DNA from 4 places in the Companilactobacillus sp. HBUAS59699 genome. Region 1 is predicted to be linked to each of the others. Evidence: predicted binding sites of a transcription regulator. Region 1 holds the regulator's gene; each other region holds the start of a gene.
What was found. The regulator LexA, encoded in region 1, represses DNA repair genes until DNA is damaged. The targets are predictions, from matches to a motif close to CNAACANNTGTTNG.

Region 1 (7,987 bases):
TAAAAAAGAAAATATTAAATATTAATAATAATTATAGTTCGTAGTTTATTAGATAATCGTTAATGAATACAAAAAAAATAGGTTGAACAAGATTAATTTAATAATCTTATTCAACCTATTTAAATTAAACATACAAAAAATTACTTTTTGCTGTTTTCTCTCTTTTGTTGTGCTTTCATTGAGCTCATCAATTGATTTAACTTCTTTTGTGAAGGCTTTTGTCCCATTTGAGCCATCATTTGTTTAATCATTTCAGGACTAATTGGTGGATTATCTTCGAAGTATTTCTTCATGTACCATCTGGCAGCGAAGAAACCAATAATCAATCCAACTAGTAAAGCTAAAATTCCAACTGCGATTGTTATTCCCATATCTTGTTCTCACCCTTTCCGTACATCTTATAATGATACAAAAGAATTAATATAATTAAAAGACTAATCGTCACGTAATCCTTTTTTACGTTGAATTTCTTTTACTTTATTAGGTGTAACTTCCTTGCCTTCTTTGTCATAGACTCTCATCATTTCGATTTGAGATCTAAAACTTGCACGAAAGTTCTCTAAGTATTTTCTACGAAGACTTGCTTGTTGTTCCTCTTCTTCGTGTGTCAAACCACCATTCTTTGATTTGTGTGCCAATTCGTTGATCTTGGCAATGAGTTCTTCTTGTTCTTTCATTCTATATTATCTCCTAAATACATACCGAACACTTGTTTGAATTTATATCACCATTCTGATACAATCTAAATAAGATACTAACAATGAGGTGTTCTAATGTCAAAAGCTGAGGGCTCTAAACAATCCCAAATTTTACAATGTATTCATGATTATTTAGATGATCATGGATACCCACCAACAGTCAGAGAGATTTGCGAAGCAGTAGATCTCTCTTCCACATCAACTGTTCATGGTCATCTTTCTAGACTTGAAAAGAAAGGCTATTTACAACGTGATCCAACTAAGCCACGTGCAATTGAACTTACAGTCGCCGGTTTAAATTCCATTGGGGTCAAATCTAAACAAATTCCTATTTTAGGTGCCGTTGCTGCTGGTCAACCAATTACAGCTGAACGTAATCCTGAAGGATATTTCCCCATTCCACCTGACTTAAACCGTGATTCTGGTGAATTGTTCATGCTGGATATTCATGGTGAAAGTATGATAAACGCTGGAATATTCGATGGTGATCAAGTAATCGTCCACGAACAAAATACAGCTAATAACGGCGAAATAGTCATTGCTATGACTGAAGACATTGAAGCTACCTGCAAACGATTCTACAGTGAAAATGGTCACTATCGTTTACAACCAGAGAACGATACTATGGATCCAATAATTCTCAATAATGTTGAAATTCTTGGAAAAGTCGTTGGACTATATCGTTCACAAATATTTTAATCAACACAACCTTAAATTAGTTCTAAGTAAAGATGATCATCTTTGCTTAGAACTTTTTTTGTAAAAAAAAGATGCCTCGAGGGCATCTTTTGATTGCAATATTAGATATCGCGACGACGTTCTTTAATACGTGCAGCCTTACCTTTACGATCACGTAGGTAATATAGCTTACTACGACGTACACGACCATGTCTGATAACTTCAATCTTTTCAACACGAGGTGTGTTTAGTGGGAATGTTCTTTCAACACCAACACCACTACTGATCTTACGAACAGTGTATGTAGCACTGATTCCTGCACCGTGTCTCTTAATTACAACACCTTCGAACAATTGGATACGTTCACGTGAACCTTCAACAACCTTGGCATGGACACGAACTGTGTCACCAGGACGGAAGTCAGGAATATCTGAACGTAATTGTTCTGATGTAATATCTTGAATTAACTTATTCATAAAAAATTTCTCCCTATTCGACACTCTTATACATCCTCAATGGTGCACAGCGGAATATCGTTAATATGTGTTCAAACACTCTTACAATGATACATTATTTATATTTCAGTGTAAACTATTTTTTTGATTTTATTTCTCGTAATAATTTTTTCTCTTCATCTGACAAAGCGACCGTCTCTAATAAATCCGGACGACGCTCTAATGTCTTCTTAAGAGCTTGTTTTAAGCGCCATACGCGGATTTTCTCGTGGTTACCGCTAGTTAACACATCTGGCACTTTTTTGCCACGGAAATCGGCAGGGCGTGAATACTGAGGATATTCCAATAATCCGTTTGAAAAAGACTCATCTTCAGCCGATACCGAATTACCTAGCACACCGGGTACAAATCTTAATGTTGCATCGATCATACTCATTGTGGGAAGTTCTCCACCAGTCAAAATATAATCGCCAATAGAAACTTCATCCGTTACTAAGTCTTTGATTCTCTCGTCAAATCCTTCATAATGTCCACAAATAAAAACCAGCTGGTCTTCTTTAGCAAAATCACGAGCCATCTTTGTATCAAATGTTTTACCCGCTGGATCTAACAAAACAACACGTTTCTTACCAGGTTTTTGTTTTTCAACGTAGTCCATAGCATCATAGATCGGTTGTGCTTGAAGTAACATCCCTGCTCCCCCACCATATGGTGCATCATCAACGTGATTTTGTTTATCAGTAGTGAAATCACGGAAATCAACTACGTCAATATTGACCAAGTCTTTCTCTTGCGCCTTACCAATCAACGATTCATCCAGCGACTGAAACATTCTTGGAAAAATACTTAAAATTGTAATATCCATTAGTCTATCAATCCATCCGGAATCTCAACATCAATTCTTTGATTATCGAGATCCACTTTTTTTACAACATCATCAATATAAGGAACTAAAACTTCTTTATATTTTGTTCCCTTTACAACCCAAACATCGTTGGGGCCTAATTCAATAATTTCTTTAACTTTACCAATATTACCTAGGTCAGGATCAATCACATCCAGACCTATTATCTGACTATAAAGAAATTCACCTTCAGCTAATTTTGGTTTAACCTCATCATCTGAAAACAATTCAGACTTTACGTACTGCTCTACATCATTGATATTGTCGTACCCTTCAAACTTGATCAGAACAAAATTCTTATGTTTGCGTGAAGATTCAACGATCAATTGTTTTTCAGCACTTCCTGATTTATGAAGATACAACTTAGCTCCTGGTTTGAATCTTTCTTCTGGAAAGTCAGTAATAGGCATGATCCTTAGTTCACCCTTAATACCATGAGTATTAACAATTGTTCCCACTCTGTATAATTTTTCGGCCATTGGCTCCTCCATGATAAATAAATAGGACCTGACAAAACTAAGTTTTATCTGATCCCACTTTTTTTATTCATTATTTTGAATATTTGTTTTCATGATACTTTTGCATAATACCATGTGTCTTAAGCAAGTTGCGAACTGTATCTGAAGGTTGTGCACCTTTTTGTAACCAGTCCATGATCTTGTCATCATCCAACTTGATTTCTTCTGGTTGTGTAATTGGGTTGTAGTAACCAACTTGTTCGATAAAGCGGCCATCACGTGGTGCACGTGAATCAGCAACAACGATTCTATAAAATGGTCTTAACTTACTACCCATACGTTTCATTCTAATTTTAACTGACATTCTGTTTCCTCCTAAATACTTAACTTTGTTAGTATACACAAAAAAAATAGAAGTGTAAAGTTTTTTTCTTTACACCTCGCATTTTATTTTGATTTAAAACGTTTGATCTTCTTCAAGCGCTTCTTTTTGTTCTTTTTCTGTTTTTTAACCATCGAACGCATTGCCATCTTACCAATTTTTCCGGACATTCCTCCGCCCATCATTTGGTCTAAGCCGTTCATATTACCTTTGCTCATTTGTTTCATCATGTCACGTGATTGTTTGAATTGCTTGATCATTCTATTAACTTCTTGAATATTACGTCCAGATCCACTAGCAATTCTCCTTCTACGTGATGGATTCAACATATCAGGATTCTCACGTTCTTGAGGTGTCATTGAATAGACGATTGCCTTCAAGTGATCGATATCTTTTTCACCGATACTAACATTGGCTAATTGTGGATTATTTGCCATACCAGGGATCATCTTCATGATTTCATCAAGCGGTCCCATCTTTTGAACTTGATCCATTTGGTCAATGAAATCATTGAAATCAAAGCTGTTTTCTCTGATTTTTTCAGCCATATCTTCAGCTTGCTTAGCATCGTAATCATTTTGGGCTTTCTCGATAAGAGTGAGCATATCACCCATTCCCAAGATACGATCCGCCATTCGATCAGGATGGAAAACATCTAATTGATCTAATTTTTCACCTTGACCAATAAACTTAATTGGTTTACCCGTAACCGAACGAATTGAAAGTGCGGCACCACCACGAGTGTCACCATCTAACTTAGTTAATACAACACCAGTGATATCTAATTGCTCATCAAATCCATGAGCAACTTTAGCGGCTACTTGACCTGTCATTGAATCAGCAACGAACAAGATTTCGTTTGGATGAGCTAAATCCTTAATACGTTGAAGTTCGTCCATCAACTTATCATCGATTTCCAAACGTCCAGCAGTATCGATAATTACGTAATCATTTTTGTTTTCTTCAGCTTGCTTTAATCCATTTCGAACAATTTCTACTGGATCTTTATCTGTACCTTCATCGTATACGGGAGCACCAACTTGCTCACCAACAACTTTCAATTGTTCGATCGCAGCAGGACGATAAACGTCTCCAGCAATAAACAATGGACGAGCTTTATCATTAGCCATCAAATACTTGGCTAATTTACCAGCTGTTGTAGTTTTACCAGCACCTTGAAGACCGACCATCATAATGATAGTTGGAATGTGCGGTGCCTTATTTAGAGGGACTGCTTCCTCACCCATTAACTTCGTTAACTCATCGTCAACAATCTTGATTACTTGTTGAGAAGGTGTCAAACTGTCCATTACTTCAGCGCCTAAAGCACGTTCTCTAACTTGTTTAACGAAACCTTTAACAACGTCAAAGTTAACATCAGCCTCAAGTAAGGCCATTCTTACTTCACGCATTACAGCACGAACATCATCTTCTGAAAGTTTTCCTTTACCTCTCAGTGAAGAAAAAACTTTTTGTAGTCGTTCACTTAATCCTTCAAAAGCCATCTCTTACTCCTATTATTTTTCATTTATTTTTGAAATTCGTTTAACTAAATCTAGCAATTCTTTATCTTTAGGATACTTATTCAAAACAATTTGGTCCAGTTTACTAGCGATATCATCTATTTCTTGGGTCTTCTTAACTAAACCAATTTCAGTTTCAAACGACTCTAATAAACTGACCGACCGATGTAAATTATCCATTACTGCTTGACGAGATACATCTAATTGTTCAGCAATCTCACTGAGTGAAAAGTCCTCAACATAGTACAAATTCATATATTGATTTTGTTTCTTAGTCAATAAAGAATGATAAAAATTATACAACAAATTTATTTTGGTAGTCTCATCGATTCCCATAATTATTTACCAGAGCCAACAATCAATTCCTTAAATAATCCGTAAATAAATTTCTCAGGATCAAAGTCACGTAGATCATCCATCTGTTCGCCAAGTCCTACTAACTTAACTGGGATATGCAACTCATTACGGATCGGCAAAACAATTCCACCTTGTGAACTACCGTCGATCTTTGTCAAAACAATCCCTGTTACATCAGTTGTTTCGTTAAATTGCTTAGCTTGGCTCAAAGCGTTTTGTCCAGTTGAACCATCGAGAACCAACAACACTTCCTGTGGAGCTTCTGGTAATTCGCGAGTTATCACACGCTTAATCTTTTCAAGCTCACGCATCAATCCCTCTTTATTTTGAAGACGACCAGCAGTATCCACTAGCAAAATATCAAAGTCTTCTTTCATTGCACGTTGAACGGCATCATAAACAACTGAGGCCGGATCAGTTTGAGGCTTACTTGCTTCAACTGGTACATCGACACGACGGCCCCATTCTTGTAATTGTTCGATTGCACCAGCTCTAAATGTATCACCAGCGGCTAAGAGAACTTTTTTACCTTCTTGTTGGTATCTATGGGCTAATTTACCAATAGTAGTGGTCTTACCAGCACCGTTAACACCGACAAATAAAAATACGGTTGGTGTCCTATCTGTACTGAACTTCAAAGAATTGTCTTCTTCTTTGCCTTCTTCATCGTACATATCAACTAATTTACGAACGATTACATCAGAAACGTCAGAACGCTTTTTAACATTTTCCAACTTAACTTCTTCACGTAATTCATCGGATAATTTCAAAGCAGTTTCGTAACCAACATCAGATTCAATAAGTAATTCCTCTAAGTCGTCGAAGAATTCCTCGTCAACACTTCTAAAGTTAGCTAAGAAGCGATTGAAACGAGCCCCAAAGGAGTTACGACTCTTTTTAAGACCCTCGTCATACTCTTTAATATCATCCTTTGGCTCAGTTTCTTCTTCGGAATCACCAGAATCAGAGTCTTCAGATTCTTCCTCTGGTTGAGTAGTTTGATCTGTTTGTTCTGTTGATTCTTCGTTATCACTTGATTCAATTGATTCTTCAGCATTATTAGTTGTTTCTTCAGCATTAGATGCAACAGATTCTTGTTGATCTTCAACTTTAGAACTCTCGGCCTTAGGTTCTTCAACCTCATCTTTTGGTTCTTCTACATCCTCTTCTGATTCCTCAGGTTTTTCAGTTACATCAGATTCATGCGATTCAGAAGCATTCTCTGCTTCATCCGACCCATTATTCTCATCAGCAGTAGTTTCAGTTTGGTCAGATTGTTCTGGAGCAGCTACGTCAGTATCGGAATCTTTAGAATCCGCTTCTTCAGTAACTTTTTCTTCAGTCGCTTCTTTTGTTTCTTGTTCTTTTTTTTCTTCTTCGTCGTCTTTTCCAGTAAAAGCTTTTTTTATTCGATCAAAAAGTCCCATTAATTAATCTCCTTTTAAGCGTTTTTGTTTATATCTTGAACAGACACTGACAGCATTCTGGATACACCAGATTCCTCCATAGTGACACCATATAAACGATTTACATTCATCATTGTACCCTTACGGTGAGTAATAACAATAAATTCGGTATTATCATCATAACGATTTAAATAATTTGCGAAGCGATAAACGTTAGCATCGTCAAGTGATGCTTCCACTTCATCCAAAATGCAGAATGGTACCGGATGAACTTTAATAATAGCGAATAACAATGTAATTGCTGTTAACGCCTTTTCACCACCAGATAATAAACTCAAACGTTGGAATTTTTTCCCAGGTGGTTGAGCAATAATTTCAATTCCTGTTTCTAACAGATTATTAGGATCAGTTAGTACTAACTTAGCACGTCCTCCAGCAAACATTTCTGGAAAAATCGTTTCAAATGCAGCACTAACTTCATCAAATGTCTTCTTAAAACGTGTTGTGACTTCATTGTCCATCTCTGACATTGTATCTAATAATTGTTGGCGAGCTTTCAACAAATCATTTTGTTGAGAGGTCAAAAACTCATAGCGATCCTTAACTTTGTCATACTCTTCGATTGCTGAAAGATTGACTGTTCCTAATTCATCGATACCCATCTTTAATAACTTAGCCTCACGTTTGAGCGTATCAGGATCAGAATCAAGTTCTTTTAAGTTCTTCATCGCTGCTTCATAAGTTAATTGATATTCTTCAGATAAGGTATCCAAACGACTGTCAATTTTATTAGCCAATTTGGTTACTTCTATCGCCAAATTCTCTTGTTCATCTGAGGCCGACTTTTGAAGGTCAAAGTTTCTTTGGGCTTTATCATTTAAAACAACTGCCTGTTCATCTTTTTCACTTCGTTGAGATTTCAAATCATCCAGATCAACTTGTAACTGTTTGATGTCAGCTTCAAATTGCGCTGTCTTTGACTTGATTTCTGCATTAGTCATATTTAATTGATCTTTTTCAGAATTAAGCTGATCCAATCTTATACCTAATTCTTTGATTTGATCATTGGCAGCAGCTATCTCATTAGTTAATCGTTCTTGTTGAGTTTTTTCGTTTTCATAATTAC
Region 2 (7,987 bases), on a different contig from region 1:
TTTAAACCATGGTTGATTATGCCATGGTTTTTTTATTGCTAAAAATATAAAAAAATTTATCGAAGAGGTGAAAAAGATGCGTGCTCAAAGAATTTGGTTATTAATATTGAACATTACTTTTAATATGGTGATGGGATTTATTTTGCCAGTCAATACGATTTTTATTCATAAGAATTTACATGAATCCTTAACTACGGCTGGATTAGCTTTGATGGCTTATTCAATTTTGATGATGGTTGGTAATGCCTTAGGTGGTGTAATGTTCGATCGTTTCTCTAGGAGAGGAACTTTGTATACAGGCTATGTTATTGCAATCGTTTCGTTAATATTCATGTCATTTCACCATGTATGGCCCACATATGCGTTCATGCTGGTTGTTTTAGGATTTGGAATGGGTCTGTCATATACAGCGATTAACGCTTATACGGCTTTTGTGGCCGAACAAATGGTAGGAGATAGTCGAACGATATTCAATATCATGTATTTGGCTGCGAATGTTGGAATCGCGATCGGTTCAACCGCAGTTGGATTCATCTTCAAGCTCAGCATCTTTTTGACTTTCTTTATTCCAGTTCTGTTATTCTTACTATGTATTATTATTTTGTTATTCAGAGGCAATGTTTTGGATCAAACTAACGAGGAAGAACTCGAGCGTGGTTCTCATCAAAAATACGTTAGTTCTGATGTTGAAGATCCAAAGATCAAGATCGGTGCCGGTAGATTCAAGTTTAACTTAGTAATTATTTGTCTATCGATCTTTATCGTTTGGCTAGGTTATTCTCAATGGGACAGCAATATTTCGATCTATATGATCGACAACGGCTTCTCAACCCGTCAATTTGGACTTGTCTTTACTTTTAACGCTGTTTCATTACTAATTATTCAACCAATCATGAATCGTGTTGCATCGAGAGTATTTAAGCTATTAAAGAATCAAATTTTCGTGGGAACGATTATTATGGGATTGTCATTCACCTTGCTTCCAGGAGCAAAGACATACGGAATGTATATCTTGAGTATGCTGATACTGACGATCGGTGAATCGATCGTCTTCCCAACGATCCCAGCATTATTAAGTAAGATGTCAACGAACAAGAATCGTGGGACTTTCCAGAGTTTTTATAGTATCTTCGGTTCTTTAGGACGGGCATTAGGTCCTTATGTGGGTAGTTTAGTTATCACAGTTATGTCATTTTCACATTTATTTATTGCTATTACGATCATGATGATCGTTGTGGCCTTTGCAATGAAGAGTGTTAAAGAATTAGATTAGAGAGTGGAGAAAAACTAATGACGATTATTATTTCAATCATAATCATAGTATTACTTCTGGTCGTTCTAATTCTGAACGCTCTTTTTTTATATCTTCAAAAGCGTGGCTCTAAAGCTTTAGGCGGTACAGCACCGCAGATCAAGCGTGACGCTGGCTTAGACGAACGGACAGAAAAATTTTTGAAGTTAAAAAAAGACGTTTGGACGATCAAATCAAAGTTCAATGGTAATAAGCTAGTGGGCTGGTTTACCGACAATAATGCTGACGTATCAGTTATTTTGGTCCATGGCTTTGCGGTCGACCACAGTTCGCTAGACATTCATGCCCAATTGTTCCATCATTTAGGCTACAATGTTTTGCAGATCGACAATCAAGCTGCCGGTCAAAGTGGTGGCAAGTACATGGGGTACGGTTATATCGAAAGCCGTGACCTGCTTGATTGGATCGACGAACTGTTACGGCATCGTCCCAATGATAAAATAATTTTATTTGGTGCTTCAATGGGAGCCGCAACAGTAATGTTGACATCAGGGGAGTCCTTACCTGATAATGTGAAAGCAGTGATTGAAGACTCTGGTTATACGAGTGCCGAAGACATTTTGAGCTATCATTGTCAAAAACGTTACAAGATCAAAGGTTTGTGGCTGATCAAAGGTGCTTCGATCATTTCTAGAATTCGAGCAGGTTTCTTTTATGGTCAGGCAAATTGCCAAAAAGCACTGGCAAAGAATCAATTACCAGTACTATTCATGCACGGCAAGAATGATTTCACAGTGCCGATTGAAATGGAACGAAAGTTATCCACCTGTGGAAACTTTTCAAGAATGGTTTATGATAGTTTAGGTGTGCATATCAGAAGTTATTATATTGATTCCAACAAATATCAAGCAACTGTGGAAAACTTTTTGGAACACTATCTCTAGGAGGAAATTATGAAAATCAAAGTTAATGATTTTATTGAAAAAGTTACTGAAGGAACATTCGAACAAAATAGTTTAGAGATCAGTAAGGACGATCTTTTGCAAGAATCACCCTGGGCACTCAATAAGGCGAAGGAACAATTGACAAAGGATCTATCCGAAAATAAATTATCGCAAGTAATGATCCACGTGGTTGATGCAGAATTTCCAATCGATTTTTATGTCGAAACAGGTGTGATCAACCTGCCATTTGACGATGCCAAGAAAGTAACTCACTTTTTTGACGATGAGGCGGAAGTAGAGACTAAGTTCTACTTATCGACTCGTTGTGACTATTTGAACGCTTCTAAGTTTCATATTGATTTAATTTCTGAAAATGAAATGAATGATACAGAAATTAAACAAACTATCGGTATAATGAAAGAGAACTATGAAACTTCTGCTGAAAATTTCAAGAATAAGGATGAAAACGAAGCAGAGAAAGAAGATTAATTATGAATTCGATGTTGTTACTATTAGTTATGGGAATAGCAGCGGGTTGTCTTGGTGCCATTTTAGGTATTGGTGGAGGGATGATCATAACGCCAGTTTTGACGATTATGATGGGTCTCGATATCAAATATGCGATCGGTGCTAGTATCATCTCCGTTATTGCGACCAGCTCAGGCTCGACGATTGCCTATTTAAAGGACGATATGCTTAATCTGCGTGTAGCGATGTTTTTGGAGATCGCTACTACGATTGGTGCTATCATGGGTGCCTTACTAGTCGGTTTATTCTCGAGTACTTTCCTGTATGTCTTATTTGGATTTTTCCTATTGTATTCAACTTACAATATGATCCGCAAGTTGATGGATAAGAAGGGCGAATCAATTTATAACGGCGATGATAAGCTCGTTGCTAAGCTTAACTTAGCTAGTACTTATTATGATAAAGCCGAACAAAAACAAGTTGATTATTCGATGAAGAATGTTCCTGGCGGTTTTATCATGATGTGGGCTGCTGGTCTTGCCAGTGGTTTACTTGGTATCGGTAGTGGTGCTTTCAAAGTTATTGCTATGGATACGATCATGAAGATGCCATTGAAGCCTTCAAGTGCAACCAGTAACTTGATGATGGGTGTTACGGCCGCTGCTAGTGCTACGGTATACTTTTTCAATGGATCGATCAGACCTGATATTGCTGGACCATTGGCCATCGGTGTTTTAGTTGGTGCTTTGATCGGTGCCCGTGTAATGCAAGTATTGAAACCTAGAATTATTAGAATGATTTTTGTTCCTATCATTTTGTATATGGGAGTGCAAATGGTTCTTAAAGGATTTGGGGTGAACTTCTAATGCCTGAGAAAAAAACAGATCTTAAGTCAATGCATGAAGAAACGAGACAAGTTGAATTAGTGATCGGTAAGATCCTGCGTATCGGCGTTATAACTTCTGCTATTGTAGTTATGATTGGTATCATTATGTATTTCGTTAATGGTGGCGGAGGTTACGATGGCAGTTTTCCACGAAGATTTGCGGCCATATTCTCCGGAATTGCGGCTGGCAAAGCCTATGCGGTCATTATGCTAGGAATTTTCTTATTGATCTTAACGCCAGTCTTACGAGTAGTCGTTTCGATCTATGCTTTTTATAAAGAACATGATAATTTATACGTTATTATTACAACGGTAGTTTTGATAATTTTGATATTTGCTATGATGATGGGATATCGAAGTTAACTAGAAGATCTCAAATGAGGTCTTTTTTTCTTTGCCCATTTTTTGAAGACAAGTACGAACGTCTGTTTTATAATGTTAGTTGATTTGTATTTTGCTCAGAAAGGAGCTCGTTATGGCGACACGTATTGGTATCAGACAATTAGTGGAATTTGTTCTACGAAAAGGCGACTTGGTTGAGAACAAAGATAGTCAGAATACTGCTCTAGCTGGAGCTAGGATTCATCGTAAGTTACAGAGTGGTCGCTCCAGTGATTACGAGAGTGAAGTTTATTTAAAAAAAATCGTTACTATGAATGATCAAGATTACGTCATCTCGGGCCGTGCCGATGGGATCGAAACGACAACTAATTCGTTACTGATCGAAGAGATCAAGACATCTGATCAAGCGTTTGAAGATATCTCTGATAATACGCATGACTTGTACTGGGGACAAGTAAAAGTCTATGGATACTTACTGCTGCAAGATAATCCTGACTTTGATGAAGTTACTTTGGAGTTGACGTATTTTCAAGTTACAAAAGAAAAAATAACTCGGACTAAAAAAGTCTTTAAACGGGCAGAATTAACTAAGTTCTTTGACGACTTGATCAAGGAATATGAATATTGGCTAACGCTAAGAGCTGATATGCGTCGTGATCGTAATGATTCGATCAAATCCCTACCGTTCCCGTTTCCGAAGTTTCGGACCGGTCAACATGAAATGGCGGGAGCAGTTTACAAGGCAATCAGTTTGCAAAAACGTTTGTTCATCGAGGCACCCACGGGAACTGGTAAGACGATCTCGACTTTGTTCCCTGCAGTCAAAGCAATGGGAGAAGACAAAATCGAACGGTTATTTTATCTGACTGCTAAGCAGAGTACCAGGCACGTAGCTGAAGAAGCTTTGGCACTGATGGCTAAAGACGGGCTGAAGATCAAGAGTGTTACTTTGACTGCTAAGGATAAGATCCGTTTTCCAGAGGAACAAGATGTAGCCCCAGAAGACAATCCTTATATGGTCGGTTATTATGATCGCTTGAAGCCCGCTTTGAAGGACTTACTGACACATGAAGATCTAATCACCCGAGCGACGATCGAAGAGTATGCTCACAAACATACGGTTGATCCGTTTGAGTTTTCACTAGATACGTCACTATTCTGTGACGTGATCATTTGTGACTACAATTATTTATTCGATCCATTAGTTTATCTGCAGAGATTTTTTACAGAACGAAATCTTGAGAATTTCTTCTTGATCGATGAAGTCCATAATTTGGTCAGTCGCTCGCGTGATATGTATTCAGCTGAGATCTCTAATGCTGCTATAACGCCGTTATTAAAGAAGGCCAAAGTCATCAAAACACAAGCTAGTGAAGATCTACAAAAAGAACTAAAAAAAGTTCGTCGTGGATTTAAGAAGTTAGCTGATGGTCTAGAAGAAGAGCAGTTAACTGAACGGATGACAGCTGAACCACCGGAATCACTCTTACGAGTACTGCGTAAATTCACCGACTTTATGACTGATTGGATGGCGCAACAAAAGCCATCGGAATTTTTTACTGCAGTTCAGGACTTTTTCTTTGATTGTCTGACCTTTGTCAAGATCGGTAATCTGTACGATGACAGTTATCAGACGAGGATCGTACTGGAAGATCAACAGGTAGTCGTTAAACAACTCTGCTTAGATCCAAGTGACTTCTTAGATAAGTCCTTGAATATGGGAGCAGGGGCAGTTTTATTCTCGGCTACTTTGTCACCAATGTCGTACTATCAAAACGTTCTGGGAGGTGAAGCTAATAGTCTTGCCTATCGCTTGCCATCGCCATTTCCACCAAAGCATCAAGCTATCTTAGTAACGCAATATATTCGCACAACTTATCGTGAACGTGAGAACAGCGAGTCCGCCATAGTGGCTAGTTTGTATACTTTGATCAAGGCTAAAAAGGGCAACTATTTGTTCTTCTTTCCGTCATATGGGTATTTGAAACAGATCAAAGAAGCCTTTGAAGCGGTCCACCCGTTGGTCAAAACTACCATGCAGGCTAATGGAATGACTAATGAGGAGCGATTGAATTTTTTGGACCAATTTCAAAAAGATCCTGACGAAACGTTAGTAGGTTTTTGTGTTCTTGGAGGGATTTTTTCCGAAGGAATCGATCTTCGAGGTGATCGACTGATCGGTGTGGCTATCGTCAGTGTGGGATTACCAGGCTTGAGTCCTGAGAATAATTTGATTCGTGATTATTATGATCAAGAAAATGGCCAGGGATTTGCGTATGCTTATCAGTTGCCAGGGATGAACAACGTCTTGCAGGCAGCCGGTCGCTTGATCCGTAGCAGTCACGATACAGGAATAATTTTGTTACTGGATCAGAGATTTGCCAGCAGACGTTATACGGAGCTGTTCCCGCCACACTGGCAGTATTACCAACGGATTCGTAATCTTGATCAATTGGTCGCTACGATCGATAATTTTTGGCATCAAACGGAGGATAATAATGAAAACAAAACTGACTCGTAATTTAGAAAGTACCCTCTATCAGTATTGTTATGAGCAAGGGAGTTATGTTGTTGAAGAAGTATCGATGCCAGACAAAAAAGGCATCGTCGATACTTTGAGTTATCAGCAACTACCTAATGGTGAAGTCGAGTGGCGTTGCTATGAACTAAAAGTTACTAAAGCGGATTTTCATTCAAAAGCTAAATTGTCTTTTATCGGTAATTATAATTACTTCGTCTTGCCACAAAAATTATACGAAGAAGTGGAGTCAGAGATCCCCACGCATATCGGTGTAATGATCTATCGATCCTTTGATAAAAAAGCCGTTGATCTATCGCCCCAAACATTACGGACACCAGGTTTTTTAACAATCGCCAAAAAAGCTCAGTATCAAGAATTACAAGTCGATGAAAAATCTCTGACCTCACACTTTGTGGCATCACTGTTTCGTGAAGTTGATAAAGCCAAACGTGTCAAAAAAGGTTTGCAACTGTACTCGGATGATCAACTATTCAAGGAAATGAAAAAACGTTCTAAGAAAGGCTATGACATCTATAAGCCAGATCACAACGTCTATGATCGATTTGTAGGAGACATTCAAAGTGATGCCGTCACGGCGCTGCAAGAAGAATTAGATGCTAGAAATGCGGAATATCAAGAATTGAAATTACAGTTGCAGAAATTAAAGCAACCAAATTTGGAGGGCAAGCTATGACTTACTATCCTTATTTGCGTGGACGCATGTACGATCTTTTGGCTCTCAAAACGTTATGTGAGGATGATTATTTAGGTGATAGTATTATTCCGATAATTGAGCCAGTGCGAGATTCTAAAGAATTACAACAGACGGTTGAGAGCTTTATAAAACATCATCAGCCCTTCAGTTTGATTGCTAATCCGCAAGTCAGTTTGTACGGATTAAATGGTGAAGCTAAAATTCATCCATTACCAGATCTATCTGAAGTTAACTTTTTTCATCCGGCTGCCATTTTAGCACCAGATTTCAGCAGTGATTTTCTGAAAACAACGAGTACACAAACGAGTTTTTTGATTGCAAAGAATTATCCTTTACTGAAAGCCTATGAAAACACTCGCTTGCTGAAGAAAATCGACAATATTTTTATACCTGAAGAAGCTAGATTACACCAAATAGTTGGCGCCAAAGCAATTTCATTGACTGATCCTTTAGCTTTCGTTGATCATGTAGCTGACTATGAAAATGTTAATGATGAATACTTTCAACCAGCTAGTTGGTGGCAGCAAGTCGATAATTATCATGGCTTTGGAGATTATTCAATGGTTGGTAGTCATTACTTTGATAAAGGGATGCCATCACGGGCCATTGCGATTCACATTATTTATGCAACCACTAATGGAACTTTGCGAATCCATCACTTTGTCTCAGATAGCAATGAAACAATGGGTGGCCAAAAAATAAAATTTTTTGAGGCACTACATAAATTAATAATGTGGTCCCCTAAATTACAGGGATTAAACAATACCCCAGCATTACAAGAATTATTGAAATATAACGAGCAAAATAAGTTTCCCGGATTGGGGAATGTCAAAAAGTTATCCTTAATGCACCATTTCCA
Region 3 (7,987 bases), 190 kb from region 1:
GCAACTTGATGGAGATGAGGATGCGTGGAAGGCGTATGATGGGAGTTTTGGAATAGAAAAAGGTGATAAGTATACGGTAACTGATTCTGACGATACTGATCCTCAAGATACATACGAAGTCTCTGCCATATATTCTCTGTATTATGATAATACCGTTACTTATCATGTAATAATTTATGGAACAAATGGAAAAATTTATATGGGTAATCCAGTCGGAATTCTTCGTCTGGTAGATCCGGAAGAAGACTAAAAAAATCGAGGCCATTACTCAGTAAAATTAGTAATGCATTGAAATTAAGGAATTAAATATATGAAAAAGTTTTTAAAAAAAGTTATAAAGTACCTAGGGATCTTTATAGCTATAATTTTAGTTATGTATTTCATTTTGACCAGATTTTTGAATGGATTTTCGAACTTATATGATACAAATCAAATTGTGGGGCATACATTTGAATCAAAAGTTATACATTTGCATATGAAAGATAAAATCCATTTTTATAAAAATGGTAATTATATTAGAGTGCAGGATGAAGACGGAGGATTAACACGCCTTATAAGTAAGGGAAAGTATAAAGTTAATAAAAATAGAACAATAAGCCTAACTTATTCGACAAATATTGAGGAAACATTTTCTAAAGATGATAGGAAGAGCAAAAGTAAACAGCCAATATCAAGAAAAAATGGATTGTATTCTAAAACATATGAAGAGCAATATGAAATAAAGAAACATTATTTAAGAGCAATCAGCTATAATTCTAGCTTTGATAGATCTTACCCATCCAAGTCTCAACCTGAAAAGTTAATATCAATATTACATAACGACACTCAAAATTATAGAAAAAAGTATGATGGTTTATCTGGCAAATCATTTGTGGACAAGAGTTCAGCAAGAAACTATATATCTTTTAAGAATAATAAATTTTTATGGCATTACGAAAAAGAGATTAGTTATGACTATTATAAATTTATGATTATAGAAGGTGACTATAAATTAATTAATGATAAACTAAAACTATGGAATATAAAAATATCATATGTTTATAATGGACATTATGATGACATAATCCAGGGTGAATATACAAGTGCAAGGTTTATGAAAAACTTCTATGAAGCTAATTTCACTGTTGATCATGATACTGTTTTATCGATGACAACAAATATACCTGGATTCTATACGGAAGACTTGTATTATGATCCTGAAAATACGGATAGTGATGATTATAAAGAAGCTTATGCAGAATATGGCGATTTAGGGAAACTATATGATGACATGTCGTTAGTTATATATCATAATGAATAAGCTATTAAACATTTGACCTTACTAACAGTTTATAAAATATTAATATTATGAGATAATTTAAATGTCTTTCGTGTCGTTTTTTTAAATGATATTCGTTAAAGTATGAATAAAGGAGAAAAATTATGCCACTAGTACACATCGATCTAATCGCCGGACGCAGTCCTGAACAACTCAAAGGTATGGTAAAAGACGTTACAGATGCTATTGTAAAAAACACAGGTGCACCTGCAGAACATGTTCACGTTGTATTGAACGAAATGGAAAAGGAACACTACGCTGTTGGTGGCGTTTTGAAGAGTGATGAATAAAAAATAAGACACCTTCTGGTGTCTATTTTTTTACGCTTTTTATGGATCGTATATTTAAAATTACTACTGAATCCTGATCAAAATTAGCCCGTCCCTTTAACCAATCGATGTCTTGAAGATATCCCTTAAAATGTTCATAGTATCCAGAGGTATCGTTGAAGTAATTTACTTCTACTTTTGAAGAATGAATTTGTAAATATTTTAATTGCCTGATGATATGTTTTTCATCGTCAGTACTGGTGTATTTCTTTCGCCTATAATCTTCAGCCTTTTCTTTGATCAAATCATTGAAACCTTCCAATGCACCGAAGGGAGCAAACTGTGCTGCACGATCCAATTGATTCATCGCTAAGTGACGTTTGGATTGATGATAGGGGATGTTCATAATGTCTTGATACGAGGAAGTATCGTTAAATATTTTTTGCTCAATTAAATCCTTTTCATTCATCAAGCGTGATGTCCTCCAATCTGGTTGTTTCTCTCTATTGTAGTAGAACCTTCTTCTAGGTCAGATGCCTTTATAATGATATTACGATTATTAAATCTTTTTTGAAGCTTTAAAATAGTTTCTTGAATGATACGGTCTTGCTCACGCTTTGATTGATTTTGTTTTTCTTGAATTATTTCTTGTTCTGGATTACCAAAAAGATTGATTTGCTTAAATTTTTGATCTTTCAGAGCGGCAGTTTCGTTAATCAAATTAGCTGCAGTTAAGGTAACTCTGCGAATCAACATCTTTGGATTAACAAGGTCCTCGTATATTCTTTTAAAAGTATTGCGTAATTCAAGTGACGATGATGTGGCAACGTCTAATTTCACAAAAGTGTGATCAGGTTTGGGAGTCTTTCGACCATAATAATCAGTAGTTAGTTTACCAGTGAAATTATTCGTTTGAAGACTAGTGATATCGTAATCGATAATTAAGCCGATTCGATCAGTGACAGCTTTCTTTTGGACTAAATCTAACGCTAAGTTATCACTCATACCACGAACAATTTTTAAGCCGTCCTTAAATGAGGTTGGTTTCATCAGTACTTGACTGGAATATAAACCGTGATTGTCAGATCGGTAATTTTTTATATCAGCCATCGTAGCCGACTCGTGTCCCCAGGCGTGATCAACGATTAGTTCAGCGTTCTTACCAAACTCATGATAAATTATTTCTTCATTTTTAGTATCCGAAAGAGAACCTAAAGAACATCGAGCAATATCGCCCATTGTATATAGTCCTAATTTTTCCAATCGTTTGGCAGTCCCACGCCCAATTCTCCAAAAATCAGTCATAGGCTGATGAGCCCATAACAGCTTTCGATATTGTTGCTCATTCATTTGAGCAATTCTGACACCGTCACTGTCTCCAGGGATGTGTTTTGCGACAATATCCATAGCTACTTTGGCTAAGTACAGATTAGTTCCAATACCTGCAGTCGCTGTAATGCCGGTCTCCGCTTGAATTTCTTGAATAATATTTTTAGCTAAAGCATGGGCAGTGGTATTGTGATGCTCAAGATGTTCTGTCACATCCATTAAAACTTCATCAATGGAATAAACGTGGATATTTTTAGCGGAGATAAAACGTAGATAGATTCCGTAAATCTCTGCACTCTTGTGCATATAAAAGTTCATTCGCGGTTTAACAACTTTATAGCCAATCTTTAGTGTTGGTGAGTTGAGTAAATGATGACGATTTATCGAAGAGTATTTTGTTAAATAATGTGTAGAGCTTAGTCGTTCTCGATTTAATTTATTGACGATTTGTTCAACTTGAAATAATCGCGGACGACCAGGAACACCGAATTTCTTGAGTGCAGGAGAAACAGCAAGACAAATAGTCTTGTCGGTACGTGAGTTATCGGCGACAACTAGATTATCGTTAAGAGGATTCAAGTCGTGGGTGACACATTCAACAGATGCATAAAATGATTTTAAATCGATAGCCATATAAGTACGTTGTTTTGTCATTGGCGGTCCTCCTTTACGTCCAGTACGAACATACGTTCATATACAATATTGTATCATTTTTTGATTGTATATGCTCAAAATAATATAATGAAATTCGTATAAGTTAGGAGATATTATGTTAGATTCTGTTTTACCAAATAAACATCTTACTGCAGAACAACAAGATGTTTTTAATGAAATATTAGAGTTTTCGCGTGAGAATTTAAATCGCGGAAGTAAAGGGCTATTCCAATTGAATGGTGATGCGGGAACAGGTAAGAGTGTTATTTTGACACAACTGTTTTTAAATATTGAATCCTCAGCCAAAAAGGATCGAACTGATAATTATTTTTTAGTTAATCATTCTGAACTATTGAAAGTCTATCAAGATAATGCCGGTAGTTTTGCGGAATTACGTAAGAATCGATTTTTGCGACCAACTACCTTTATTAATCGAATGAACAAAGAACACAAGATTGCTGACATAGTCGTGATAGATGAAGCACATTTATTGTTGAGTGAAGCTGACAGGTACAATAATTTTGAGCAGCATAATCAGTTAGAAGAAATCATCAAATTGGCAAGGATAGTTGTGATTGTTTATGATGAACGACAAGTTTTGAAGCTGAAAAGTTATTGGTCACAGCGTGTGATCGATAATCTAGTCAAAAAATTCAAATTACAATATAAGCTGGCAACATTACGTGTTCAGATGCGCATGCAGGCGCCGCGTTCAGTAATAAAGTGGATCAATGACTTAACTACTAACTTACAGTTAGATTCTATTGCGTCTAAAAATTCTGACTACCTTAGTGGTTTTGATAGTAATTATGAATTCAGAATATATAATGATGCTGAAAAAATGTATCAGCAATTGCGTCGTGATAATGATAAATATAAGAAGTCTCGAATTGTAGCAACAGCAGACTATCCATCAACTCTTGACGGTAAGAAGCATTATGTTAATGAAGGAAAGTTCCATCTTCCTTGGGACCAATATAACTATGATCGTACAACTTGGGCTCAAAAGGATACAACTATTAATGAAATAGGTTCGATTTATACCGTACAAGGATTTGACCTTAATTATGTGGCAGTGATAGTTGGTCCATCGATCGAGTATGCAGGTGAGGGGAAGATAAGAATTAATATCGATGCATATGAAGATCAAGAGGCATTTAAGAAGAGACACGAGAATGATATCGATGATACTGATACGGCTAAAAAATTGATTATTCTCAATTCTATTAATGTGTTGATGAAGCGTGGTATTAAAGGAGTCTATATTTATTTCCACGATGCTAATATTTATAAGTATTTGGAAGAAAGCTAAGGCTTTCTTTTTTGTTTTGGTGAGGTTACATAACTTAAATTATAAGAAGCTGTATTCCTTTCGCTCTTCATAACTATCACACTAAATTTATTACAGTGAATCAAAGCTGTAGTAGGGGAGTTGGAACTGAATGCGGATTTGATTACAACTTTGGTATTTTTCTTTATCACGTTGGTTAATATCAATTCAACCATTAGCTTGATCATTCAATTATTTGTAACGATAATGACATCTCTTTGATTATTGAATCAATGGTCTTGCAGAATCTTTAGGACATATTCTTCAGTCTTATAGTCGATTAATCCAGGTAGGCACACCATAGAATAAATAATAATTATGGATTTTTAACTATAGCTCTTACTATTAATACACACTGTTGCTTAAAGCTGACTTCTCAACATAAAAACTATTAGTGCAATTAACTAATCCAACAGATTGAAGTATTTTTAGGATCAAATGATTTTAAAAATATTTAAGAATCTAATTCAACGTTTTCCAGTACTGTAAGGCTTAGGGCTAAGCAGTAAAACTGAAATACAAATCCAACTGATTTACCGATACTGTAGGATCTACCAATCAATGTGAGTTCACCTCTATTGATTGGAGAATAATATTATTATTTGTGTAAAACTTATTTCCATTTGTATTATAAAATTTGAAACTGTGTTTAAGTTCTACATAAGACGTGTTATAATCTTCTTAAATAAACACCGTGTTGTGATCAACATATTTCGAAATATTCAAGCTATATAAGCAATTAACAAATATAGACTATATGTTGGATTAATAAAAAGGAGTAATAATATGCAGAGATTAACTAAAACAGATGAAAAAATAAAAAAAGCCTTCATCAAATTGATGAAGACCAAAGGCTTTGAACATTTAACTGTCAGTGATATTACTTCGGAAGCAAAAATCAACCGCAGTACTTTCTATGCTCACTATGAGGATAAATATGCATTAGAGAAACATTTTGAAGATGCAATCTTAAATGAACTCAGTGATCGGTTGAATAGTAATCTGGATTCGACTATGAAATACCAAGATACAAAAAAGGGTGTAAAATCTTATCCTGCCATTAATACTATTGTCGACTACATTGAATCTGAGTTTGATTTGATAAAGGTATTAATGAGTAGTACTGGAACTTCTCTTGAAAGTCGTATTAAGAACGTCTTGTATCAAGTTGTTGATCAAGGTCTCTATTTGGCTAAGGGAAATGATAAAATGCTGGATCAAATTCCGAATGATTACGCCTATGAAATTGTGGTTTCAGGAATTTTGGATACGATGAAATTCTGGCTGTTTAAGGACAAACCTGAGAGTAAGGAAGTAATAGTAGATATCATCATGAAAACTCGTTATTTGAGTCCATATGACCTTCTAGGTGTTGATGGACAGTTCGGCAAAGCTATCAAGGTTTGATTTTAAGCTCGTTGATATTATTGTCACTCATTAGTTTCTTTATTTTGTCCAGTAAAGGTTGGTTGTTGTTATAATCCGCAAATGCAATGGCAGTGGTTAAAGCATGACTTAACCGATTGTAGTCAATAGGTGTAGAATTCAACGAATTTTTAGCAGCGTTAAAGTATAGTACATCTGTAAATTCTCCAGTAAAGTATTGATGGAATTTATGTAAACCAATTTCAATCAAATCATTACTGCGATCCAGATTTTGATGTTCCATATACCAGCTGGAAATACGTGTGATCATTAAACGATAATAATAAAATTCATTACTTGAATTGATGATTAAGTTTTCTATATTTGAATATGCTAGATCATAATAATAATTAGTTTTGTCAACTTGATCTTTACTGGAATAAATGTATCCTAGTTCGGCGTATATGATCGTTCCCCAAAATGTTTTGCGGTTCTGTAATAATTCTAATGAATAATTTAATTGGAATACAGCATCGTCGTTATTTTGAATTGATTCAGAATATAGTGCTATTAAGAAATGAAGATGTGCTTTCTCGGAAGAGGGGAGTGTATCTTCTTTTATTGTCTTGATCATCTTGGTTAAATTTTCAGTATTTTTATCTTGTACAGTTTGATCCATTGATTGCAGTTTGTCCGATATTAGATTACTTGATGGCAGTGAGGAGAATTCTGAGAAGACATTATCAAGTGTTAGGTGTAACTTTTGACAGATCGAAATTAGTATATTAATTGAAGGCGAGATGTTTTGATTTTCCATCTTACTGATAATCGCTTGAGTACAAATTCCATTGGCTAATTCAGATTGACTAAGATTTAATTTCTTCCGTTGGTCTTGGATAACGTTACCTAAAAGCATGATTTACCTCCTTGTAATAATCTTATATGTAATAAATTATTTGATGTATCTACTTAAATATTACTTATAGTAATATTATTATGATTTTTTAATCAAAAATCAAGTGTTAAACATTCAGAATATTTCTTCAGTTGCTTTAAGTGATCTAATAAATCAGTTTACTAAATGGGCTTGATCGAGTACTTAATCGTTTGATTTTGAATTGAAAGATTATTCAAAGCTGTAACTTTTTTTAGCACAAAAAAATAGCAGATCCAAAGATCTGCCAATCATCATACTACTGATGTAATTTGATATATTCTAAGATAATTTTCTTTTCTTCTGCAGTTGCTTCGTAATCACCAGATTTGAGATTATGAATTCGCTCGACTGATAGGTGACTTTCAAAAGCAAATTGTGTATCGTTCATATCTTTTGCACGTTCAAATTGAATAATTGATTCAGCTATACTTGGTTTGTCCATAAATAAATAACCTCCGATAAGTCCATCATATCATTTAAGACTTAATTTATTGAGTATATTTTTAAAATGTTGACCATCTGGTAATTGGCCAGTAACGCCATTTAACTTCACCGACGATTGCTTTTTTGTTGATGAAGCCAATAATACGACTATCTTTAGAAACAGTTCTGTGATCTCCCATAACGAAGTAGGATCCAGCAGGTACTTTGTTTGTTTTTTCGATCTTCTTCAAAGTAGAAGTGCTGTATCTCTGCTGCCATTCAGGAGCAGTTTTGGCTAACTGACTTAAAGTGAAGTTGTACGTATAACTATATGCTTTACCAGCATAGATACTAGTATCAGG
Region 4 (7,987 bases), 260 kb from region 1:
GGCAAATACATAATAGCCAAATCAATACGATTGTTTTCAATATGGTCCCAAATCTCTTTACGAGTCAAGAGATTCAAGTCGATCTCAACATTTGGATTGATACGATTGTATTCCACAATGAAATCTTCAATGACCATTGACTCAGCAGTCGATAATAAGCCGATACTGATCGTACCAGACTTATCAGAAGATTCCTGTTGAATCTTGTCCGTAACTGAATTGATCACATCAAAGATCTCATGCGTTGCCTTCAAAAGTGAAGTCCCCGCATCGGTCAGGTAGATTTTCTTGCCCATGCTATAAAACAAAGGCACCCCAACAACTTTTTCAATTTTTTTGATTTGTTGAGTCAAAGCTGGTTGGGTGATTCCTAACGATTGAGCAGTTTTTGTATAGCTCATATTTTTTGTTAATTCGTCAAAATAGTTCAATGCTTTAGAACTAAATACGCGTCTTGATTTTTCGTCTAACAATAAGACGTCCTCCTAATCATTGTGAAAAGATATTTCTAATTCCATGGAACAATCATACTATACAAACTAAAAATAATCTTGTTGTATTTATTATTTTTCCATTACATTTTTCACAAATCTAATTGGATTACCATCAGTCTCTGGATCCATGATAAATGAACCATTTGAATATCGATCAGCATTTTGATGTGAACTCTCATCTAACGAAATTTCTTGATTAGTATCAGTAACAACTGACAGTTCTTCATTGCCTGAAATATTAGTAACTAATGCCACTCTATGCGGTGCACGTTTCAATTCTCTTAAGGTTAAAACACCTCGTCTAGCACGACTAGTAGATGGTATCTCTGATAATTTCATTTGTTTATATGAACCACGTTGCGTAAGTAACGCTATCTTGTCACTGTCATTTGTCGTAAAGAAATAACCCGCCAATTCATCGTCATCTTTTAGACTGACGAACTTAACACCAACTGCTTTACTACCTACGACCGGTACTTCATCCAATGGAAAGGCTGAAGCATATGAGTGTTTAGTAAAGACATAAACTTGTCCAGCTGTGTCCTCAGGCACATAGTACACGTCCATGACTTTGGTGTCAGCAGCCTTTAACTTACTATAACGACTAGCACGTGACTTGTATGTTCTACCTGGTAGTAAATCGTTGAAGGCAACTTGCTTAATGTAATTCTCACTAGTACCAATCAAGAAGGTACCCTTTTCTTCTAAGTCCTTAAATACAAATGCCTTTAAAATAGATTCGTCATTTGCCAAACCAATTTCTTGTGACAAATGAGATCCCGTATCTTTCCAGCGATTATCATCAACTTCGAAGATCTGTCGGTAGATCAGATTACCCTTATCAGTAAAGATAAATAAGTGATCCAAAGTATTAACTTCTTGATCAAGAATTGGATAATCCTCATCTTTAAGCCCGTTATCAGTCGCATCTGATGCCTGGTATGAACGTAAACTACTACGTTTTACATAGCCATCATGACTTACCAATAGTCGAACATCTTCACTAGCAACTAAAACACTAGTATCTACTTCGATGTCAGCCACCTTAGCCTCGATCTTCGTACGACGATCATCAGCATATGTGTCACGAACCTTACGTAATTCTTTTTTAATTACTTTCATCAAAGTAGCAGGATCATTAATTATTTTGTCTAGAGAAGCTATTTGATCATTCAATTCCTTATCTTCTTTTTGTAACTCAGTAACATCAGTATTAGTTAAACGATAAAGTTGTAATGAAACAATTGCTTCTGCTTGGTCTTCACTAAATTGATATTCTTTGACCAAATTATTCTTAGCGTCAGATTTGTTCTTACTGCCACGAATAGTTTTAATGACCTTATCTAATATCGACAACGCCTTGATCAGGCCTTCAACAATGTGCAGGCGTTTCTTAGCCTTATCTATATCAAACTTACTGCGTCTTAAAACAACGTCTTTTTGATGTTCAACATATTCCTTAAGGATCTGAACCAAACCGACCTGTTGTGGACGCATGTCAGCAATAGCAACCATATTGAAGTTATACGAGATCTGCAGATCAGTATTCTTGAATAGATAATTCAAGATACCTTGTGCGTCAACATCTCGCTTCAATTCAACAACGATCGATAGACCTTGACGGTCACTTTCATCACGAACTTCAGCAATACCCTCGACTTTTTTAAGGACACGCATTTCATCCATTTTCTTAACCAAGAGTGCCTTATTAACCTCATAAGGAATCTCCGTAATAACGATCTGTGACTTGTGTCCACGAAGCTCCTGGATAGAAGTCTTTGAACGAAGATAAACCTTGCCTCGTCCAGTTTCATAAGCTTCGCGAATTCCTTCAGCACCTTGTAGAATCCCACCAGTTGGGAAGTCAGGTCCCTTAACGATTTCCATCAAGTCATCCAAAGTTGCTGTGGGTTTATCGATCAATTTGATAGTAGCATCAATTACTTCACCCAGATTATGTGGCGGAATCTCTGTCGCATATCCCGCTGAAATACCAGTAGCACCATTGACCAAAAGGTTAGGAAATCTTGCGGGTAATACTTTTGGTTCTTTTTCAGTATCATCAAAGTTCCATTCCATATCAACAGTAGCTTTGTTGATATCACGCAACATCTCAGTAGAAATCTTACTCAATCTAGCTTCGGTATAACGCATAGCAGCTGGTGGATCACCATCCATTGAACCATTATTACCGTGCATCTCGATTAAAGGATCACGCAATTTCCAATCTTGAGATAAACGTACCATTGCTTCATAGATCGAAGAATCACCATGGGGATGGAAGTTACCCATAACATTACCAACACCCTTGGCAGATTTTCTAAATCCTTTGTCAAAAGTATTCCCATCTACGAACATTGAGTACAAAATTCTTCTCTGTACCGGCTTCAAACCATCTCGAATATCTGGTAAAGCTCTTTCTTGAATAATTGATTTTGAATATCTCTCAAAACGATCGCCCATTATTTTTTCTAACGGTAGATCTTGAATTTTAGGAGAATTGTTAGCCAATATATATCACCTATTCCTTATTCAATAAATCATCGACGATTTTATTATCAATTGGATCCGTCTCATCGACTTTTTCCAAGATATTGTCGCCCTCTTCAGTTCCGTTGAATCGAACGTTCTTTTCGATCCAGTCACGTCTAGGTTTTACTTTATCACCCATCAATGTCGTTACACGACGTTCAGCTAAAGCGGCATCGTCAATATTAACTCGAATTAAAATTCTTGATTCAGGATCCATGGTTGTATTCCACAACTGGTCAGCATTCATTTCACCAAGACCTTTGAATCGTTGCAGGTCATAACCTTTACCCATTTCTTTAATAGCACTCTTCAGTTCATCAGGTGTCCAGCAATACTTCATTCTCGTCTTCTCACCTTTACCTTTTTGTAACTTGTACAAAGGAGGCAAGGCAATATAGACATGTCCTGAATCGACTAGTGGTCTCATGTAGCGATAGAAGAATGTTAGTAGCAATATTTGAATATGCGAACCATCATCATCAGCATCAGTCATGATAATGATCTTGTCATAATTACGATCTTCCAATTTGAAGTCAGCACCAACGCCGGCACCAATTGTATAGATCATTGTATTTATTTCTTCATTTTTATAAATATCTTCTAATTTTGCTTTTTGAGTATTTAGAACTTTACCACGCAATGGCAAGATTGCTTGGAACTTACGGTCTCGACCTTGTTTAGCAGAACCGCCGGCTGAATCACCCTCGACTAAAAACAGCTCATTCTTAGCTGAATTCTTAGATTGCGCTGGAGTAAGTTTTCCGGACAATAATCCATCGGTCTTTTTGTTTTTCTTACCATTTCGACTGGATTCACGTGCTTTTCTTGCGGCCTCACGTGCCTCACGCGCCTTCAGAGACTTCTTTACAAGAGTTTTGGCCTGTTCACCATTCTCCATCAAATAAAAGCTCATCTGCTCGTAAACAAGCTGATCAACGGCTGATCTAGCCTGAGGTGTGCCTAGTTTTCCTTTAGTCTGGCCTTCAAATTGAAGTATCTCTTCAGGAATACGCACTGAAAGAATAGCTGATAATCCTTCTCGAACATCACTACCTTCAAGATTCTTACTATTCTCCTTCAATAAACCAACTTTTCTAGCATAATCATTGAAGGCTTTAGTAAGTCCTGATTTCATACCTGATTCATGCGTACCACCATCAGCAGTTCTAACATTATTTACGAATGAAATAATGTTCTCTGAGTAACCGTCGTTGTATTGACCGGAGAACTCAATTTCCATGTCGGAATTAGTACCTTCAACATAAAAAATACCACCAATAGTATCTTTGTCTTCATTCAGATACTTAACGAAAGATTGAATTCCATCTTCATAATGGAAAACGTCGTTCTTTTCTTCTTCGCCACGTTTATCAGTAATAGTGAATTTAACACCCTTGAGTAAGAATGCTGATTCACGCAATCTTTCAGCCAAAGTATCGTAATTATACTTAGTAGTTTGGAAAATACTAGCATCAGGTTTGAAACTAATAGTTGTTCCACTGTCTTCTTTGGTAGATCCAGTTTTCTTTAAAGTACCAACTGGATGTCCACCATTTTCGAATCGTTCCTCGTATACTTTATGGTCACGTACAACACGTACAGTCATCCATTCGGATAACGCATTAACAACTGATGATCCAACACCATGCAGTCCTCCAGAAGTCTTGTAACTATTCTCAGAGAACTTACCACCGGCATGAAGCACTGTTAAGATGACTTCGATTGTTGGCTTACCGCTGGAGTGCATCCCTGTAGGCATACCACGACCATGATCGACAACAGTAATACTACCGTCACGATTAATTGTTACGTTTATTTCTTTTCCAAATCCTGATAGTGCTTCGTCAACCGCATTATCAACGATTTCATAAACCAAATGATGCAGTCCGCGTGAATCAGTTGATCCGATGTACATACCGGGTCTCTTACGAACAGCCTCTAGGCCTTCCAAAATCTGGATCGACGAATCATCATATGATGATTTTGGCATTTATATCATTCCTTTTTTATTAATTACTAGCTCGACATTTTACTATTATATCACTATATTTTAACATCAAAGAATCTTTTTTGAACATATGTTCGTTTTTTTAACTTTTACTTTTTAGTCATTTTAGTAGATAATGTCTAAGTTGGTATTTGTTATTCGAAATAAAAATACCTTAGAGTTACAATATACCAAAAAATAAAACTTAGAGAGTGATTTTTATATGAAACTTCTCATTTGTGCAATTTTAGCCTACTTAATTGGCTCATTTCCAACTGCATATATCGTTGGTAAAGTATTTTTCCATAAAAATATCTTTAACTATGGTAGTGGAAATGTCGGAACAACTAATGCATACCGTGTCTTCGGACCATATGCAGGTACAGGAGTCCTAATAGTCGATATTTTGAAGGGAACATTAGGTGCTCTAATGCCCGTCTTCTTCGGGCTCGATCATCACTGGATTTTATTCATTGGAATTTTTGCCGTCATCGGTCACGTATTCTCAATTTTTCTTAAATTCCGTGGTGGTAAAGCTGTTGCTACCAGTGCTGGTATTTTACTAGCATACAATCCCTTGCTATTTTTAATTTGTTTCATCTGCCTAGCAACGATTGTCTATGTAACTAGTATGGTAAGTGTGGCTAGTTTAACCACTGTGTTATTCTTCGCCATTGCTTCAATATTCTTACACGACTGGATACTAACGACAGCAGCGGTTATTGTAACTATAATCGTCTATGTACGTCATATACCTAATATTAAGCGTCTGTTGAAAGGAAAAGAGAATCTCGTTCCTATCGGATTAGCTTATAAACGACAACAAAAAAACGACCATTAATTTGGTCGTTTTTTTTGTTATTCTCTATTGTATTGAAATGCTAAAGTAAGCTTCAAATTGTTCGTTAGGAGCTAATTTGTTCACACCATACTTTGTCTTGAAGTTATTGTCGCTATCTTTCTTATCAGCAAGTCCCCACCATGGTTCGATACACATGAAGTTACCTGCATCCGGATAAGTTGACCACATACCAAAGTACTTAGCGTTACCAGTATCAAGAGTGATCTTGTGATCTGATTTTTCACTTGAGATCGACACTACAGCTGGATCATTCAAACGATATACTACAGCATCGTCCTTGAATTCTTCGCGATTCATTGGGAAGTTTTGATCTTCAACTTTGTGTTCACCATCAAGATCGATTTGATGTTCCACGATAGGAATACTTGATCTTGTTTCTGCTGGATCAACTTTTACGTTATAATCCTCAAATTTAAGACCATCATCAAATGGTACTGAGAAGCCAGGATGTGCACCGATATTGAAGTACATATCTTCTGATTCTTCCAAACTGTCAACTAAGTAGCTGATTTGTACAGTATCTTTAACTAATTGATAAATAACACTTAACTTAAAGTGATATGGATATTTAGCAAGACTTGCTTCACTAGTTGTCAATGTTAAGACAAGTTTTGAATCTGTTTGTGATTCTAAAGTAAACTCTTGATCTCTAGCAAATCCATGTTGTGTCATCTTATATTCATTGCCATCAACAAAATAATGGTCATCTTTTAAACGTCCAACGATTGGGAATAGGATTGGTGCATGTCTTCCCCAAAACTTAGGATCTGCTTGCCAAATAAATTCTGCATCTTTGCCATTTTTAATGCTGCTTAATTCTGCACCCTTTGAGTTGACCTTAACGGTCAAGAAGTCATTCTTTAATTCGTACATTTCCATAATCTTTCCCCCTAGAGAATATAACGCGATAGATCCTGATCATCAGCAATCTTGCCGACTTGCTCTTTGACGTACTCACGAGTAATTGTGATATCACCCATTTGCATATCTGGACCTTCGTATAGAATATCTGCCAAAATCTTTTCTAAAACTGTAGCCAGTCTTCTGGCACCAATGTTCTGATTAGTATTATTAAGGTTGTAAGCGATTTTTGCAATCTCTTCAACTGATTCTTTAGTAAAAGTTAAATGAATTCCATCTGCACGAGTCAATGCTACATATTGTTTTGTCAAAGCATTATCAGGTTTAGTTAGAATTTGAATAAAGTCTGCTTCAGTCAAATCTTGTAATTCAACACGAATTGGGAAACGTCCTTGCAATTCAGCAATTAAATCACTAGGTTTACTTTCAGCGAAGGCACCTGAGGCAATAAATAGAATGTGGTCTGTATTGACCGCACCATACTTAGTATTGATTTGTGAACCTTCAACGATAGGCAAAATATCACGTTGAACACCCTCACGTGAAACTTCACCAGAGTTTTTCTTGCTGCCAGCAGCAATCTTATCAAACTCATCGATAAAGATGATTCCGTTGTTTTGTGTACGTTCAATTGCTGATTGATAAATTTCATCATGATCAACACGTTTTTGTGATTCTTGTTGGATCAACAATTCACGAGCTTCACTTACAGTCAAAGTTCTAGTGATCATTTTCTTAGGCATTAAAGAATCCATCATACTACCCATATCAAGACCCATTTGAGCCATCTGATCATTCATTGGATTTACTTTGCGTGATTCTTCAACCTTAATGGTTACTTCTCTATCTTCAAGAAGTCCCTTATCCAATTGTTCCTTCACTGTTAAACGTTGATCACGGACTTCGTCAGTTACTTCAGCGTTGCTATCAGGATCCTCATCGTTATTTTGACCACCCATAGCTTCTTGTAAGTTCGTAGAATTTTGCAGGTTATTTAACATAGACATAAAGTCCATGTTGTTATTATTTTGACGTTGTTCTTTTTTGATTCCAGGAACTAATAGCTTAACTAATTTTTTATCAACATCACGACGAACTTCAGGACGAATCTCATCGAATTTTTCTTTTTCTTCCATCGTAACTGCAACATCAACTAAGTCACGAACCATTGATTCTACATCACGACCGACATAACCGACTTCAGTAAATTTTGTAGCTTCGACTTTTACAAATGGTGCTTTGACCACTTTA

Region 2: a site for LexA is predicted at 3,969-3,982, ahead of U8519_RS10820 (ATP-dependent DNA helicase). Genes of this name have one in related genera too.
Region 3: a site for LexA is predicted at 3,596-3,609, ahead of U8519_RS02075 (Y-family DNA polymerase). Genes of this name have one in related genera too.
Region 4: a site for LexA is predicted at 5,098-5,111, ahead of parE (DNA topoisomerase IV subunit B). Genes of this name have one in related genera too.

What each region holds. Positions count from the first base shown of each region.
Region 1 covers NZ_JAYKTV010000001.1:210,557-218,543, reverse strand. The annotation lists gene U8519_RS01180 (YneF family protein) at 141-371, opposite strand; gene U8519_RS01175 (DUF896 domain-containing protein) at 435-677, opposite strand; gene lexA (transcriptional repressor LexA) at 774-1,397, shown strand; gene rplS (50S ribosomal protein L19) at 1,499-1,852, opposite strand; gene trmD (tRNA (guanosine(37)-N1)-methyltransferase TrmD) at 1,968-2,696, opposite strand; gene rimM (ribosome maturation factor RimM) at 2,696-3,214, opposite strand; gene rpsP (30S ribosomal protein S16) at 3,285-3,557, opposite strand; gene ffh (signal recognition particle protein) at 3,641-5,080, opposite strand; gene ylxM (YlxM family DNA-binding protein) at 5,093-5,434, opposite strand; gene ftsY (signal recognition particle-docking protein FtsY) at 5,437-6,882, opposite strand; gene smc (chromosome segregation protein SMC) at 6,897-7,987, opposite strand, start outside.
Region 2 covers NZ_JAYKTV010000006.1:2,186-10,172, forward strand. The annotation lists gene U8519_RS10795 (MFS transporter) at 77-1,273, shown strand; gene U8519_RS10800 (alpha/beta hydrolase) at 1,291-2,196, shown strand; gene U8519_RS10805 (hypothetical protein) at 2,206-2,685, shown strand; gene U8519_RS10810 (sulfite exporter TauE/SafE family protein) at 2,688-3,530, shown strand; gene U8519_RS10815 (DUF1634 domain-containing protein) at 3,530-3,913, shown strand; gene U8519_RS10820 (ATP-dependent DNA helicase) at 4,026-6,413, shown strand; gene U8519_RS10825 (hypothetical protein) at 6,391-7,107, shown strand; gene U8519_RS10830 (sce7725 family protein) at 7,104-7,987, shown strand, end outside.
Region 3 covers NZ_JAYKTV010000001.1:395,572-403,558, forward strand. The annotation lists gene U8519_RS02055 (hypothetical protein) at 1-250, shown strand, start outside; gene U8519_RS02060 (hypothetical protein) at 311-1,300, shown strand; gene U8519_RS02065 (2-hydroxymuconate tautomerase) at 1,423-1,608, shown strand; gene U8519_RS02070 (hypothetical protein) at 1,631-2,059, opposite strand; gene U8519_RS02075 (Y-family DNA polymerase) at 2,056-3,570, opposite strand; gene U8519_RS02080 (DUF2075 domain-containing protein) at 3,686-4,882, shown strand; gene U8519_RS02085 (TetR/AcrR family transcriptional regulator) at 5,687-6,307, shown strand; gene U8519_RS02090 (helix-turn-helix domain-containing protein) at 6,297-7,181, opposite strand; gene U8519_RS02095 (LBP_cg2779 family protein) at 7,459-7,644, opposite strand; gene lepB (signal peptidase I) at 7,706-7,987, opposite strand, start outside.
Region 4 covers NZ_JAYKTV010000001.1:468,060-476,046, forward strand. The annotation lists gene U8519_RS02390 (LysR family transcriptional regulator) at 1-473, opposite strand, end outside; gene parC (DNA topoisomerase IV subunit A) at 564-3,005, opposite strand; gene parE (DNA topoisomerase IV subunit B) at 3,016-5,016, opposite strand; gene plsY (glycerol-3-phosphate 1-O-acyltransferase PlsY) at 5,237-5,854, shown strand; gene U8519_RS02410 (aldose 1-epimerase family protein) at 5,879-6,754, opposite strand; gene hslU (ATP-dependent protease ATPase subunit HslU) at 6,766-7,987, opposite strand, start outside.